Regions from separate parts of the Rothia endophytica genome, predicted to be linked through region 1. Evidence: predicted binding sites of a transcription regulator. Region 1 holds the regulator's gene; the other holds the start of a gene.
The links. Region 1 encodes LexA, which represses DNA repair genes until DNA is damaged. Its sites were predicted from a motif close to TCGAACANNTGTTCGA; they were not measured.

Region 1 (7,999 bases):
TCGTTGAATCGACAGGTGCCGATACAGTCATCGTGGACGCCGAGCTGGCCCCCTCCCAGCGTCGTGCTATTGAAGATATTGTCAAGGTTAAGGTCATTGACCGAACCGCTTTGATTCTGGATATCTTTGCCCAGCACGCTAAGTCCCGTGAAGGTAAAGCACAGGTTGAGCTCGCTCAGCTAGAGTACATGCTGCCCCGTCTGCGCGGTTGGGGTGCTTCCCTTTCTCGCCAGGCCGGTGGCCGTGCTGCCGGTGGTGAAGGTATTGGTTCACGTGGACCCGGTGAAACCAAGATTGAGCTGGACCGCCGCCGCCTGCGCGCCCGTATGGCTAAGCTCAAGCGCGAAATCGCTGCGATGGCACCGGCCCGCGAAACTAAGCGTCTTAACCGCAAGCGAAACCGGGTGCCCTCGGTGGCTATTGCCGGCTACACCAACGCCGGTAAATCCTCGCTTCTTAACCGCCTCACGGATGCTGGCGTGCTGGTTGAAAACGCTCTCTTTGCCACCCTTGACCCCACTGTGCGTAAGGCGCAAACTCCGGACGGGGTTGGCTATACCCTCTCTGATACCGTAGGTTTTGTACGATCACTGCCCACTCAACTCGTGGAGGCCTTCCGCTCCACCCTCGAAGAGGTAGCGGATGCTGATGTGATTGTGCACGTGGTCGATGTGTCCCACCCTGACCCCGAGGGGCAGATTCACTCGGTGCGTGAAGTCATTACAGAGGTTGAGGCTCAGAACATTCCTGAGATTATCGTGCTCAACAAGGTTGATGCTGCGGACCCCTACGTAGTTGAACGCCTGCGTCAGCGCGAACCCAACCACGTGGTGGTCTCTGCCCGTACCGGTGAAGGCATTGAGGAGCTGCAGCAGAAAATTGCTGACACCATTCCTCGCCCCTCCATCGAACTAAACCTGCTGGTGCCCTATTCCCACGGTGAGATTGTTTCCCGTCTGCATCAGTGGGATGCCGAAATCCTGCGCACTGCCTTTGTCTCCGATGGAACCTACGTTCAAGCGCTGGTGCGCGATGAGGTTGCCTCAGAACTATCGGAGTTTGTTCTAGATGATGAACTCTTTGAAATTCTGCAACTCGAAATCGATGAGGCGGTGGCTGCTGGCGCCGTCGAAACCACCCGTTAATGAGTGAAACCGTCAGTGCACCTACCGGGCAGGAGCTAGAAACCCTGCCCGGTGCTAAATCTGCTCTAGAACTTCTTGACACGGTGGTGGAGCGCAGCGGAGGCCAAAAACGGGACGGCCAGCGCACCATGGCAGCACACGTTGCCCGCTCGCTGGAGACTGAAAAGCACCTGCTGGTTCAGGCGGGCACCGGCACTGGTAAGTCCTTGGGGTACCTGGTCCCTGCCATTGTTTCGGCCCAGCACAGCGAGAAACCCATCATCGTTGCCACCGCTACTCTGGCGCTACAGTCCCAGATTGTACACCGAGATATCCCGCGCCTTCTCGAGGCGCTGGGGGACCAACCCGAACACGAAACTGATGTAGCCATCCTCAAGGGTCGCAATAACTATGCCTGCCTGCACAAGGTTGAAGGCGGCTACCCTGATGACGACGGTGACACCCTTTTCGAAATGGACGCTACCACTGGCGCTACCGGCAAATTGGGTGAAGAGATTCTCCGCCTGCGCTCCTGGGTGCAGACCACCGATACCGGCGACCGCGATGAGCTGCTTCCCGGTGTCAGTGACCGCGCCTGGCGACAAGTTTCAGTAACTGCCTCGGAATGTCTGGGACGTAAGTGCCCCCTCATTGAGGAATGCTTTAGCGAAAATGCCCGCACCCAGGCAGCCGATGCAGATATCGTCATCACTAACCACGCGCTCTTGGCGATCAACGCCTTTGAGGGCGTCAACGTTCTGCCTGAACACGAGGTCGTTATTATCGACGAGGCTCACGAACTCGCGGACCGAGTGACCGGTGCGGTGACTGGCGGGCTTTCACCTCTCATGATCAGCAAGGTTGCTCGCAGCGTCCGCAAACACACCACAGCCGACCACAAAGCCTTAGAACAAGCGGCTTTGAAACTGGATGATGCTCTCAACGGTGTGCCTGCTGAACTGATGGCCAGGGGGTTGCCTGACCGCGTCGCTGCGGCCATGGAGCAGGTGCGCGATGCCGCTCGTTCTGCCCTTACTGATACTAAGTCGGGTGAAAAGGATGCGGATGCTGGCCGGCAGATGACGCGGGCTAGCCTCACCGAGGTACACGACACCGCCGAGAAAATGCTGCAGGCAGACCCTCAACACCAGGTAATTTGGGTGTCCCGCCAGGGCTCGTGGGAGCCGGGTCGTGGTTACGTGGCAGCCTCCGATGATGATCCTGCAACCCTCAACATCGCCCCTATTTCTGTTGCGGGTTACCTGCGCGAAGGTCTCTTTGACGGCCGCACCGTGGTGCTCACCTCGGCAACGCTGGCACTGGGGGAGTCCTTTGAAGCAACAGCTGGCGCCCTGGGTCTCATGGGTTCAGGCGCGCCGCGCTGGGATGCTATCGATGTGGGTTCGCCTTTCAACTACCCCAAACAGGGGGTTCTCTACCTAGCATCAGACCTACCCAAGCCCGGACGTGGGGTATCAATAGAACAGCTGGACCGCATCGTTGAGCTGGTGGCTGCCTCCGGCGGCGGTGCACTGGGCCTCTTTTCTTCCAAACGAGGTGCGGAACTTGCCGCCGAATATGTGCGTGAGCGAACTGACCTCAACATCCTCTTACAGGGAGAATCATCCCTGCGAGCACTGGTTAAGGAATTCGTGGAAGATACAAATTCCTGCCTCTTTGGCACCATGAGCCTGTGGCAGGGAGTGGACGCCCCGGGGGATTCCTGCCGCCTGGTCATTATGGATCGTATCCCCTTCCCTCGGCCGGATGACCCGCTTTCACAGGCACGTTCGCGTGCTGTCGCCAAGAACGGTGGTAACGGTTTTATGGCGGTATCAGCCACTCACGCGGCTGTTCGTATGGCTCAGGGTGCTGGACGTCTGGTGCGCTCAGTGAACGACCGCGGTGTTGTTGCGGTTCTAGATTCGAGAATTGCTACCCAGCGGTACGGTAGTTATCTGGTGAAAACGCTGCCGCCTTTTTGGGCTACCCAGAATAAGAACGTGGTGCTGGGCGCCTTAGAGCGTCTGGCGCAGATTGTTGAGACCCCCTAAGGGTATGGGTATATAAGAAGGGCTAGGTCAGCATGACCTAGCCCTTCTTGTGTGAGATGGTACTTAGCGCGTTAGAGGCTACGCAGAACCGAGACGACCTTACCCATGATGGTGGCTCGGTCACCCAGGATTGGTTCATACTGGGTGTTCTGGGGCAGAAGCCAGGTGTGGCCGTCACGCTGGCGGAAGGTTTTGACCGTGGCCTCGTCCTCTAAGAGGGCTGCAACGATGTCACCATTTTGAGCGGTATTTTGGGTGCGGACTACGACCCAGTCACCGTCACAGATAGCGGCGTCAACCATGGAGTCGCCCTTGACCCTCAGCATGAAGAGATCGCCGTTTCCCACTAGCTGGCGGGGCAGGGTCATGACATCTTCGATTGATTGTTCGGCGGCGATCGGTGAGCCAGCTGCGATACGGCCAACTAGAGGTACCGTTGCTAAGTCTTCGCTGCTCTGTTCGAAGGTCGGTAGGAGGGGTAGCCGAAGCACAGACGTCTCTGTAGCGGGTTCAGCCTGCTCACCCTCACCGAGAATCTCGATAGCGCGCGGACGTTTGGGGTCACGGCGAATGTAGCCCATCTCTTCAAGACGGCTCAGCTGATGAGTCACCGAAGAAAGAGACGCCAAGCCCACCAGGTCGCCAATTTCTCGCATGGATGGCGGGTAACCGTGCTCGTCGATGGCCTCTGAAATGGCCTCCAGAATATTTTTCTGGCGGGCAGTAAGCGGGCGAGATCCCTTATTTCTAGGGCTGGCCGGAGTGTGCTGGGTGCGTTCGCTCACGGTGTGCTCGTCTCTGTTGGTCCTAAAATGTCAGCCACCTATTGTCTAATGATCCAGGTGGTCTTCTAAGACTATGCCACCAAAACAGTTTATTCAAACACTTGTTCTAATTTTTCTCGACTATGTTCGAGTTTTCTGATAGAACATAAGTACTAGATTTTTTAGAACATTCATTCGACCATGGGTTGAATGTTTGAGCAGTCGTTAGGAGAAGGACAAATGAGCGCTATCGCCCTACCGGATTTTATGGCTCCTGCTTCTTCCAAGAAGCCCCTCAACTCATTGCAGGCACAGGCTGACGCCCAGCGTTCACGAGCAAAAGCTAACTCGACTTTCACCACCCCCCAGTATCGAATTCGTACCGTTGAGCCTGGAACTTTCAGACGCCACCAGGGTGCTCAAACTGCGGTAACACGACCGACCCAGCAGGGGCAGCTCCTCGCCCCAGTTTCTGCAGCACAGACTTCTCAGGGGGTAAACCAACAGAAGAAGCGTGGTTTGCTAGGAGGAGCCGTGCGTTTAACACGTAAGGGTCGCTTGGTGTTCCGCGGCATCCCTGCGCTGACTCTTGCTGTCCTCATCGTGCTGGGAGCCTTGACTTTCATCAACCCGGGCGAAGCGAAGAGCTCAACCGGTGAAATGGCAACTCAGGTTAGTTCTACTATGACGGTTATGCACGGTGACTCACTCTGGTCCATTGCCGCAAAAGTTGCCCCGGGCCAGGACAATCGAGACGTTATTAACCACATTATGCAAATCAATGATTTGAGCACTGCCCGGGTCGAGCCTGGCCAGGTGCTTGAGGTACCGGTCTACACTTCGAAATAAAATGTTCGATATGAGCTAGCGCGGCTAGACTGGTGGGGTGACTAATTCTATGGACTCTCTCTCTGCCCTCCCTCTGCGCGATGATCTGCGGGGCCGTTCACCCTACGGTGCGCCCATGATTGATGTGCCCGTGACTCTCAACGTCAATGAGAACACCCATCCCATGCCCGGTGAGGTTGTAGATGCGATTAGTCGCGATGTAGCTGCTGCAGCCCTCACGCTCAACCGCTACCCCGATCGCGAATTCTCATCGTTGCGCCAGGAATTAGCAAGCTACCTTGGTCACGGTCTGACCGCAGAGAATCTTTGGGCAGCAAATGGCTCCAACGAAATTCTGCAGCAAATCATGCAGGTCTTTGGCGGCCCCGGGCGAAGCGTCATGAGCTTTGTGCCCACCTACTCTATGTACCCCCTCCTCGCGGACGGCACCAACACTACTTTTATTGCCGGCTACAGGGCTGAGGACTACTCCCTGTCCACCGAGTTGGCTCTTGCTCAGATTCAGGAGCATCGACCCAACATCGTCATCCTCTGCTCACCTAATAACCCCACCGGCACCGGTCTTGAGCTTGGCGTGATCGAGGCTGTCTATGAGGCGGTGGCCGCTTATAACGGCATTGTAGTGGTCGATGAGGCCTACGCTGAATTCGCCCAAGACCGCTCCCGCAATGCTTTGACCCTACTCTCTGGGCGCCCCAACCTGATTGTTACCCGAACTATGAGCAAAGCCTTTGCCCTTGCAGGTGCTCGTCTTGGGTATTTCGCCGCAGCTCCCGCAGTCTGTGACGCTGTCCGCCTCGTCCGTCTGCCCTACCATCTTTCGGCGGTCACCCAGGCGACGGCTGTAGCTGCGCTTCGCCACCGCCAGCAACTCCTGGCTAATGTTGATGATATTCGAGCACAGCGCGACCGCATCGTAGATCACCTGGCCGGCTTAGGGCTAAAGCCCGCCGTATCAGACTCAAACTTTGTCTTTTTTGGTGGGTTGAAGGATGAGAAAGCGGCTTGGCAATACTTGCTGGATGCCGGCGTTCTGGTACGTGATAACGGTATACCCGGCTACCTGCGCGTCACCGCCGGAACAGAGGCAGAAACCAGTGCATTCTTAGAGCATATGACGGCATACATCGAGACATTCGAGCGATAATTTTTCTTGACCACACCATACATTGAGGTAGACATGGCAGTACCCCACCAAACATCAACTGGGCTAGGCCCCCGCATTGCAAAGATGGAGCGCAAGACCAGTGAATCATCGGTCAGCGTCGAGATCAATCTGGACGGTACCGGAGTGTCAGACATCGACACCGGCGTACCCTTCTATGACCACATGCTGACCGCACTTTCTAAGCACTCACTCATTGATATGACCATCAAGTGCTCGGGGGATACCCACATTGATGTGCACCATACCGTTGAAGACACCGGGATCGTGCTGGGCGAGGTTCTACGTCAGGCCCTGGGTGATAAGGCCGGTATTCGCCGCTTTGGTACCGCAACGGTGCCCCTAGATGAAGCGCTGGCGTCGGCAGTCGTTGATATTTCAGGGCGCCCCTATCTGGTGCACACCGGTGAACCTGCCGGCTTCGAGTTCCACCTTATCGGCGGGCACTTTACTGGTTCGATGGTGCGCCATGTATTTGAAGCTTTTGCTTACCATGCCGGTATTTGCCTTCACATTACCTTGTTGGGTGGCCGCGATCCCCACCATATTGCTGAAGCTGAGTTCAAGGCACTGGCACGGGCCCTGCGTCAGGCAGTAGAACCAGATCCCCGTCACGCAGGTATTCCTTCCACTAAGGGAGCACTCTAAATGGCAGAGCCCCAGCAGAAACCTTTAGTTGTCGTTCTGGATTACGGCGCGGGAAACGTCCGTTCAGCGGTTCGTGCCCTTGAAGAAGCCGGAGCAGAAGTGCTCCTGTCACGTCGCGAGGCTGATGTGCTGGGTGCTGATGGTCTGGTAGTGCCCGGGGTAGGTGCCTTCCAGGCGGTGATGGACGGTCTGAAGCAAGCAGATGCTATCCGTATGATCGGACGTCGCGTGGCCGGTGGGCGCCCCGTTCTGGGGATCTGCGTTGGCCTTCAGGTGATGTTTGAGCACGGCGTTGAACACGGCATTGACACCGAAGGTTTGGGTGAGTGGCCTGGAACCGTCGAAAAGCTACAAGCTGATGTGGTACCTCACATGGGCTGGAATACGGTGCGCCCGCCGGCTGGCTCCCGCCTCTTTGCGGGGATTGAAGAGGAGCGCTTCTATTTCGTGCACTCCTACGGCGTGCAGAGCTGGGACTTTGATCAGAACATCGAATCTATGGTGCCCCCTCAGGTCACATGGTCCCATCACGGCACTGACTTCATCGCCGCCGTTGAAAATGGACCTTTATCGGCTACCCAATTCCACCCCGAAAAATCAGGGGAAGCTGGCCTAAAGCTCTTGCGCAATTGGCTGAACACATTGCCCGTGACCGGCCGTATCTCAGTGCAGGAGGACTAAATGTCCGCTTCTACCTCAGGCCTGCTGCTGATGACCATTGGCATGATGTTCGTAGGCGGCGCTTATTCTTTTTATCGACAGAAAATTACTTGGATAGCCCAGCTTATTTTGCTGCTGGTGGGGCTCGGCTTCGCTGGCTATGGCCTCTACATTGTGCTCAACTACGGGTAAAAAACCTCATTTTTAGGAGAAACTATGACTGAACGACTTGAACTATTGCCCGCAGTAGATGTTGCTGACGGTCAGGCTGTGCGTCTGGTCCAGGGTGAGGCTGGCTCTGAAACCAGCTATGGTAGCCCGCTTGAAGCGGCTCTTGAATGGCAGAATGCCGGCGCTGAATGGTTGCACCTCGTTGACCTGGATGCCGCGTTTGGTCGCGGCGATAACATTGATATTCTGACTGAAGTAGCTCAGGAACTGACCATCAAGATTGAGATGTCTGGTGGTATCCGCGACGATGCTTCTTTGGAACGCGCGCTTTCCCTCAACCCTGCCCGCATCAACTTGGGCACCGCCGCACTGGAAAACCCCGAATGGACCCGTAAAGTTATCGCTGAACACGGGGATGTCATCGCTGTTGGGCTGGACGTCCGCGGGGATATTCTTGCTGCTCGCGGCTGGACTCAAGAGGGCGGCAACCTCTGGGAGGTACTGGACCGCCTGAACGAGGACGGCTGTGCCCGCTACGTGGTCACCGACGTCACCAAGGACGGC
Region 2 (7,999 bases), on a different contig from region 1:
TTGGGCGCAGGCCTGAGTGAGAATAATAGGGTCAGCGGTAGGCGCAGGCAGTTTCACCTGCACGTCAGCGCGTACAAAACCTCCTGCGGCGTAACGGGAGGTCGAACAAAAAGCGCTGACTAACCCAGCAACCTGCCCGCTCTTGGCCAGACGTCCAGAGGCACGCTGGGCATAGATACTCAGAACCTGGCGCATAGTGTCTTCGCTGGTTACCGGGTCAGAAAAAGAGCGGGAATACATCATCTGATCTTTAAAAACCCGCTCAGGTTCAAGCTCAATCGCTCTTACCCCGCGCAGTTCAAGCACCGTGCGCATGAGCACCACCGAAAACCTCTTGCGAATCAGCCCCAGCGAGGCCTCTTTCAGGTCTTTGACACTGAGAATTCCCATACCCGCTAGTTTTTGAGCACCCCTGCTCCCCACACCCCATATTTCTCCTGCAGGGAGGGTGCTCAACAAGGCATCCACCCGCTGGGGCGGGAGGGCGTCCCACACGCAGACGCCCCTGAGGGCCGGTATTTTCTTGGCTGTTCTATTGGCCAGCTTAGCTAACGTCTTGGACGCCGCCACCCCCACACAAACCGGCACGCCAACTCTGCGCGCCAGATCCTCCTTGATCCGACGGGCCAGGACCCGTGCTTGGGGCAGGCTGGCGGTGATGGTGAGAAAGGCTTCGTCGATGCTGTACTGCTCAAATTCCTGGGCGTAGCTCTCCAGCAGCAGCATGACTCGGTGGCTGATGTCCCCATAAAGCTCGTAGTTCGATGACCGTACTACTACCCCCAGCTCTTTTGCTTTCTCTTGCACGGTGAACCAGGGTTGGCCCATGATGAAGCCCAGATCCTTCGCGGCGGCGTCCAGCGAAATAATGCACCCGTCATTATTAGAAAGGACGAGCACCGGGCGGTTACCGATGGAGGGGTCCAGCAGCTTTTCGCAGGAGGTGTAGCAGGAGTTGATGTCCACGTGAAAGATGAGGGTTCTTGGGGTATCAGCGCACATGGTGGATGCTCCTGGTCACCACCCCGAAGATCGTGAAGTCTGAGAGGGCTTCTATGCGCAGTGCGGGGTACTGAGGGTTTTCGGGGGTGAGCCAACCCTGACCCTGCCGGTCGATGATGAAGCGTTTAACGGTGAATTCACCGTCTAGGCTGGCGACCACGACGTCCCCGGGCACAGGGGTGATGGAGCGATCCACCACAATTTCATCACCGTCCGCTATGCCTGCATCCACCATGGACGAGCCAGTAACGCGGAAGATATAGGTGGAAGTTTTATCCCTAATGAGAAGTTCATTGAGGTCGATGCTGGTGGCCTGGTAGTCCTGCGCCGGCGAGGGGAAGCCGGCGGGTATCAGCGTGGGCGGCAGAGGCAGATGCAACGGCTGCAGTGCGCGAATCTTGGATATAAGGACTGCTTTCATACCCACATACTAGTACACATATTCTATATTTATTAGTATGTGTATTCTATTTATTGAGCCGCACAGGGTGCCGCGGCACCACCAGCACACGAGGGCAGGCCAAGTAACTCCAGAGGGCACAGGAAACCGCAGGCAACAAAAAAACCCGCTTCCTTCAAAAGGAAACGGGTTTTTCTTCTCTGTGCGCAAGGGGGGACTTGAACCCCCACGATCTTGCGATCACTGGCACCTGAAGCCAGCGCGTCTGCCAATTCCGCCACTTGCGCATTATTCATTTTTGAGTTGCCGAATGAGCAACGAAGATAACTATACACAAGGCCCGGTGAGGGTGTCCAACCAAAAACTATCCAGTCTACATGCAATAGGTCACACCAATCACTGCCCTGCAGTGCCAGAATCTAGCTGAGTGAGCCTTACTGACGGGTAGTGCCCAGTGTTTCCAAGGGTGTTTTTACGGTTATCTACTAGACTGGTGTTTTAGACTGTGCCCCACTATGGTTCACAGTCCGCAACCGCCCGCCCGGCGGAGCTCACCACATACGTTTGTTGAAGGAGGCAAGCATGGGATTCATTGACAGAATCGAACAGGGCCTAGAAAAGGCTGTCCGCGGCACCTTCAGCAAAGGTGGAGCTTTCGAACCCGTTGATATCGCTAACCGCCTACGCACCGAAATGGACAAGAAGGCCTATGCGATCGCGTCCGGCCGGACCATTGCACCTAACGTTTTTACCGTTGAGTTCTCCAGCCAGGATTTTTCCCGCGCCCAGCAGTGGGGGGTCCCTCTCGCTGAGGAGCTCTGCGACGTAGCGATTCGGCACGCCCGCACTCAGGGTTATTCCCTGCGCGGCGCGGTACGCGTTACTTTTGCCGTGGGTGATGAGCTGGAGCCCGATGACTTCACCGTTACTGGCATGCAGCAGCAGGTAGCTACACCCGCTCCCGACGCAGCCCCACCCAGTAAAACAACTAGGCATCAGCGCGCTGACTCAGGTTCATACCCGGCCTCTACCCCTCCTTCTTTACCGAACCGCATTACGCGCCCTGCCCAGCAGGCTCGCACTCAGCCGGTGCCCGCGGCTGACCTTCCCCGGCAGCGCCCGGGGTCTGTAGCTCCCAAGCCGCAGGTAGTCCTGGAGGTTAATGGTGAACGCATAGCGGTTCGTGCCCTGCCGGTTACTCTAGGCCGAGGTTCTAGTGCTGATATCACCGTTGAAGACACCGGGGTATCGCGCCGGCACCTAGAAATTGTGGAGCAGGACGGCGCCTACCTGGCGGTCGATTTGGGCTCCACCAACGGCTCCTACATCAACGGACAGCGCCTAATGGGTCGCGCCGAAATCACCAACGGATCGGTGATTGAGATGGGCCGGGCCCGCATTGTTTTTCGTCTCATGATTCGCAGGGGGTAGCTCATGGCGTCAGAAATTACCGTGACAGTTCTGCGTTTTGCATTCTTGATTTTGCTGTGGCTCTTCGTGTTCATGGTTCTAGCTGCTTCGCGTCGTGATTTAGGCGTAGGCCGCAATGTGCGCACCGCCAAGGCTTCAGCAGACACCATGACACCTGCCTCCCTAACGCACCCGAGCGTCGCCCCCGCGCCTCGGCCTCGCGCCACCCAGCTCACTATCATTGACGGGTCCCAGGCGGGGGTTGTCATGCGCCTTGATGATCAGCCCGTCACTATGGGTCGCTCCTCAGATATTGAGGTGTCTTTAGAAGATGACTACGCCTCAGGCCACCATGCCCGCCTTTTCCCGCAAGGCTCCCGCTGGTTCCTTGAGGATCTGGGGTCTACCAATGGCACTTTCGTGGGTGAACAGCGCCTGACGCGTGCCACCCCCATCGAAGTAGGGCAGAATTTCCGTGTAGGCCGCACTACCATGCAGTTGAAAGCCTAAATATGGGCATCGCTTTCCGCTTTGCCGCCCGCTCCGATGTGGGTAGGGTGCGCTCTAAAAATGACGATTCAGGCTACGCAGGCCACTACCTTGCGGTAGTTGCTGATGGCATGGGCGGGCACGTGGGCGGCGACGTCGCCTCGGCCACCACCGTGCTTGATCTAGCTCCCCTTGACCACGCAGGTTTCGACGGCAACGCTGGAGTTTACCTGGCCGATGAAATTGTGAACGCCAATATCATCATGAATGAGCTGGTTGATCTCAACCCGCGCCTGGCAGGCATGGGGACCACCTGCACCGCCCTTCTCATTGATGGGGACCATATCGAGATGGCGCACATTGGTGACTCGCGCGCCTACCGTTTGCGGGGCGGGATTTTTGAACAGGTCACTACCGATCACACTTTTGTACAGCGCCTCCTTCAGGAGGGGCGTATCTCGCCTGAAGATGCAGCTCTGCACCCGCACAAGAACGTCATTATGCGAGTTCTGGGCGACGTAGATGCCTCCCCCGAGCTTGAGTTGCGCACCTTAGATGCCCAAGTGGGCGAAAAGTGGATTCTTAGCTCCGATGGTCTGGACGCAGTGGTCTCGGTAGAAGAAATTGAGACAATGATGCGCTCCACCGATGACCTGGGGCAGATGACCGACCTCCTGGTTGATATGACGCTGGAGCGGGGGGCACCCGATAACGTCACAGTAGTCGCCCTTTCGGTTATTGAAGAGGAATCTCTTTCTACAGCGGTGACCGCACCTCAGCCCATTATTCCCGTGCGTAAGTACGGCACGGACGGCCAGCTAGTGGGTGTCCACCCCACGGTCGAGCAAGAGGCAGAAAGCAGCCCTGCCGAGAGCACTGATGAAACCGTGGACGCCGGTTGGGAAGCATCTTCTGAGGATGAGGGTTCAGATGACCTTCACCGCACCCCCTGGCGCCGCCGCCTCCCCCAGCACGCAAAGGCACGCAATGCTCTACGGCACGGCAAGTGGCGTGGTGAGTCCTTCTCGGATGGCGTTTTTAATGCCATGACCGTTCGGGCTGGCGTTGATAAGCCCGAGGACGCGATCATGGAACACCCCGATAGCCAGGAGTCCGAGCCTACCCCGGCGTCCGTCTTGCGCAGGGAGCTTGCCGAGCGACCCCATGAGTTGGTGGGTGCTGCTGCTAATGCTACTCGGACGGGCATGATCCCGGCGGTGACAGCGCGCACCGCAGAAAATCTCGCTACCCTCTCTCATCAGGGGGATGCCGGGCTTGAGCCGGCCGAACTACCAGAAGAGTTTAGGGCCGCTCTCAAGGAGGAGCACCCGGCGCCCCACCGCTGGCCTATGCGCCTTTTTGTGGCGGCATTAACCTTGGCTGTTGTAGCCGCTTCGGCCTCTATCTTCTTCTCTTGGACCAAGGACCAGTACTACGTGGGTCTTCAAGGTGAGCAGGTAGCTATCTTTAACGGGATTAATCAGAACTTAGGGCCCTTTACTCTGCACAGTGTGGTTGAAGAAACTGACGTGAAGGTCAGCGACCTACCGGAGTTTTCTCAGTCCCTCCTTAACGGCACCATCACGGTCAGTAGCCAAGAAGAGGCGCAACAAGTGGTGGAGAATTTGCGGGAACAATTACCTGCTCGGGTTACCCCCGGCACCGTGACAACCGCAACCCCAACGCCTCAGCCCAGCGCCACTGAAGGAGGTAGGGGTGAATAAAGCATCGACAGTTTCACGCGTGGATACACCGCGCTCCCGCCGGCTTACCGAGCTACTTCTAACGCTGTGCGCAATAGCTCTGTGCCCCATTTCTATGTACCTCATTGACCCTGATCGTGCAGTTGAGAACCGCATGTGGTTGCAGGCTCTGCTGGTGCAGGGGGTGGGTGCGCTTATCTTGCATGCGGTGATGTACCTGCGTGCTCGTTACGCCGATCCTTTTATTCTGCCTCTTGCTGTAGCTCTTAACGGTCTGGGGCTGGCAATGATTTATCGTATTGACCTCACTACCCCGGCCAACGCGGGTGCCATGCAGCTGATGTGGACGGGCCTGGCGATGGTGGTCTCAGCCGTTGTGCTCTTCTTTTTGCGGGATCATAAAATCCTCTTGAAGGTCACCTACATCTCCCTTCTAGCATCAGTACTCTTGCTGATCTTGCCTCTCATGCCCTTCCTGGGTCTTGAGATTAATGGTGCAAGAATTTGGATTTCTGTGGGTGGCAGAACTTTCCAGCCCGGCGAACTAGCCAAAATAACTTTGGCTATATTCTTTGCTGGCTATCTATCAACGCATCGAGATCTTATTCTTCTGGCGGGTAAAAAAATTGGCCCGGTACGCTTACCCCGCTTCAGGGATATGGCACCCATGGTGGTCGCCTGGCTCATCAGCCTAGCGGTACTGGTTTTCCAGCGCGATTTGGGCTCCGCCATTCTCTTCTTTGGTATCTTCCTAGTGATGCTCTACCTGGCGACCGGCCGTCTGACCTGGGTCGCTCTGGGCTTACTCTTCGTGGTGGCGGGAGGTCTCCTGGCCTACAACTACATCTCCCATGTGCACTACCGCATCAACGCTTGGACGCATGCCTTTGAGCCGGAAATCTATAACCAACCCCTGGGTGGTTCGGGGCAGATTGTGCAGGGCCTCTTCGGGCTAGCTTCGGGAGGTCTCTTTGGGCGCGGCTGGGGCAACGGACGCCCGGACCTGGTCTCATATTCCAACTCAGACATGATTATTACTGCCCTGGGTGAAGAACTAGGTCTCATGGGCCTGGGTGCAATTCTCATGCTTTTTCTGCTCCTGATATCGCGAGGGTTCCGCGCAGCTCTTGGCACCCGCGATGCCTTCGGTAAGCTCCTTGCTGCGGGTTTCTCGGCGTTGATGGTCATCCAGCTTTTTGTGGTCATTGGAGGTGTAACCCGCCTGATTCCCCTCACCGGTCTCACCACCCCCTTCATGTCAGCGGGTGGCTCGTCCTTGCTCTCTAACTGGATTATCGTAGCCATCCTGCTCGCTATCTCCCACGCAGCGCGTGCACCCCATGTGGTAGAAGCCTTCGATAGCGCTGACAGCGTTGACTACAGCGGCAGCGAAGCAGACGGAGCAACCTCAGTTATCTCTCGTATCACCGACTCCACCACACCACAGGGAGGTAGAGGATGAATACAGCAATCCGTAGAGCTTGGATTGCGTCGGCTTGCATCTTTGTTTTACTGCTAGGAACGCTTACCTATGTTCAGTTCTTTGACTCAAAGGATCTGCAAGCTAATGCATGGAACTCCCGCACTCTTTATGAGAGCTACGGTTCTCAGCGCGGCTCAATTGTGGTGGACGGTGTTGAAGTTGCCGTCTCTGTGGAGTCAAATGATGGGTATGCTTTCCAGCGCACCTATCCACAGGCTGATATTTACGCGGGCTTAACGGGGTATTTCTCATCGATCTACGGGGCTACCGGTCTGGAGTCTGCCATGGACGAGCAGCTCTCGGGTAACTCTGATGCTCAATTCTATGACCGCATAGCTCAAATGTTCACGGGTAATACCGCTGCCGGCGCGAGTGTTGAGCTCACGATTGATGGAGAGCTTCAGCAGCTGTCTTATAGCCTCTTACAGGGGCATAAGGGCTCTATTGTTGCTCTGAACCCCAAGACCGGTGAGGTTTTGGCTATGGTATCGAGTCCTTCCTACGACCCTAATGTGCTGGCCTCACACAACGCAGAGCCGGTTATTGCAGAGTACGCAGCACTGAATGAAGACCCCGACCGGCCCCTCTACAACCGTGCCATTGCGGGCGACACCTACGCACCGGCGTCCACCTTCAAAATTATTGACGCAGTGGCCGCCCTTGAGTCCGGTGAGTACACGGCTGATTCGGTCATCCCCAATCCCCAGAACCTTAGCCTGCCCAACACCGATGTCACGTTGCCTAACTACCTGGGCGGTAATTGCACAGCTCGTAGTGAGGCAACGATTGAGTGGGCTTTCGCGCAATCCTGCAACACACCCTTCGCACAGATTGCGATGAAGGTGGGGCAAGAACAAATTGCGCAGACCGCCCAGAATTTTGGGTACGGGCAGGATCTTTCGATTCCTCTTACCGTCTCTCAATCCGTCTTCCCCACTAACATGGAAGATAGTCAGTTAGCACTCGCCTCTATCGGTCAGTACGATGTAAAAACAACCCCCCTGCAAGTGGCGATGACCAGTGCAGCTATTGCCAATGAAGGGGTGCAAATGAAACCCAACCTGATTCGTTCGGTCAAGTCGCATAACCTGAGTTCGCTCTACGATTTCTCAGCTGAGCAGTTGCGCCGCTCCACTTCCGCTGAGGTAGCTCATCAGGTGAGAGATTGGATGGTTAATTCGGTGGATCAGGGAATTGCTGCGGGAGCAGGTGTTGACGGGGTCTCTGTCGGCGGTAAAACCGGAACAGCTGAGACAGGTACCGACACGGTGAACTCCTGGTTTACAGGTTTTGCTCCCGCGAATGACCCGCAGGTGGCAATCGCGGTAGTGTATGAAGATGTAGATACTACAACTGGATCGCAGCTTTCGACGAGTGCGGCCCAGCAAATTTTTGAGGCGGTGTTGAACTAGTGAGGCCTTCAGTAGATATGACTTTGGGCGGTCGCTACACTCTGACCGAACGTATCGCGATTGGCGGTATGGGTGAGGTGTGGAAGGCTCGCGATAAGGT

Region 2: a site for LexA is predicted at 1,434-1,449, ahead of ABD982_RS00155 (LexA family protein). Genes of this name have one in related genera too.

Annotation. Positions count from the first base shown of each region.
Region 1 is NZ_BAABKP010000002.1:35,975-43,973, reverse strand. It holds gene hflX (GTPase HflX) at 1-1,145, shown strand, start outside; gene ABD982_RS06690 (ATP-dependent DNA helicase) at 1,145-3,178, shown strand; gene lexA (transcriptional repressor LexA) at 3,250-3,963, opposite strand; gene ABD982_RS06680 (LysM peptidoglycan-binding domain-containing protein) at 4,183-4,791, shown strand; gene ABD982_RS06675 (histidinol-phosphate transaminase) at 4,829-5,938, shown strand; gene hisB (imidazoleglycerol-phosphate dehydratase HisB) at 5,972-6,604, shown strand; gene hisH (imidazole glycerol phosphate synthase subunit HisH) at 6,605-7,285, shown strand; gene ABD982_RS06660 (hypothetical protein) at 7,286-7,456, shown strand; gene priA (bifunctional 1-(5-phosphoribosyl)-5-((5-phosphoribosylamino)methylideneamino)imidazole-4-carboxamide isomerase/phosphoribosylanthranilate isomerase PriA) at 7,481-7,999, shown strand, end outside.
Region 2 is NZ_BAABKP010000001.1:25,096-33,094, reverse strand. It holds gene ABD982_RS00160 (Y-family DNA polymerase) at 1-1,002, opposite strand, end outside; gene ABD982_RS00155 (LexA family protein) at 992-1,423, opposite strand; tRNA gene ABD982_RS00150 (tRNA-Leu) at 1,606-1,689, opposite strand; gene ABD982_RS00145 (FHA domain-containing protein) at 1,985-2,833, shown strand; gene ABD982_RS00140 (FHA domain-containing protein FhaB/FipA) at 2,837-3,322, shown strand; gene ABD982_RS00135 (PP2C family protein-serine/threonine phosphatase) at 3,325-5,025, shown strand; gene ABD982_RS00130 (FtsW/RodA/SpoVE family cell cycle protein) at 5,018-6,466, shown strand; gene ABD982_RS00125 (peptidoglycan D,D-transpeptidase FtsI family protein) at 6,463-7,899, shown strand; gene ABD982_RS00120 (protein kinase domain-containing protein) at 7,899-7,999, shown strand, end outside.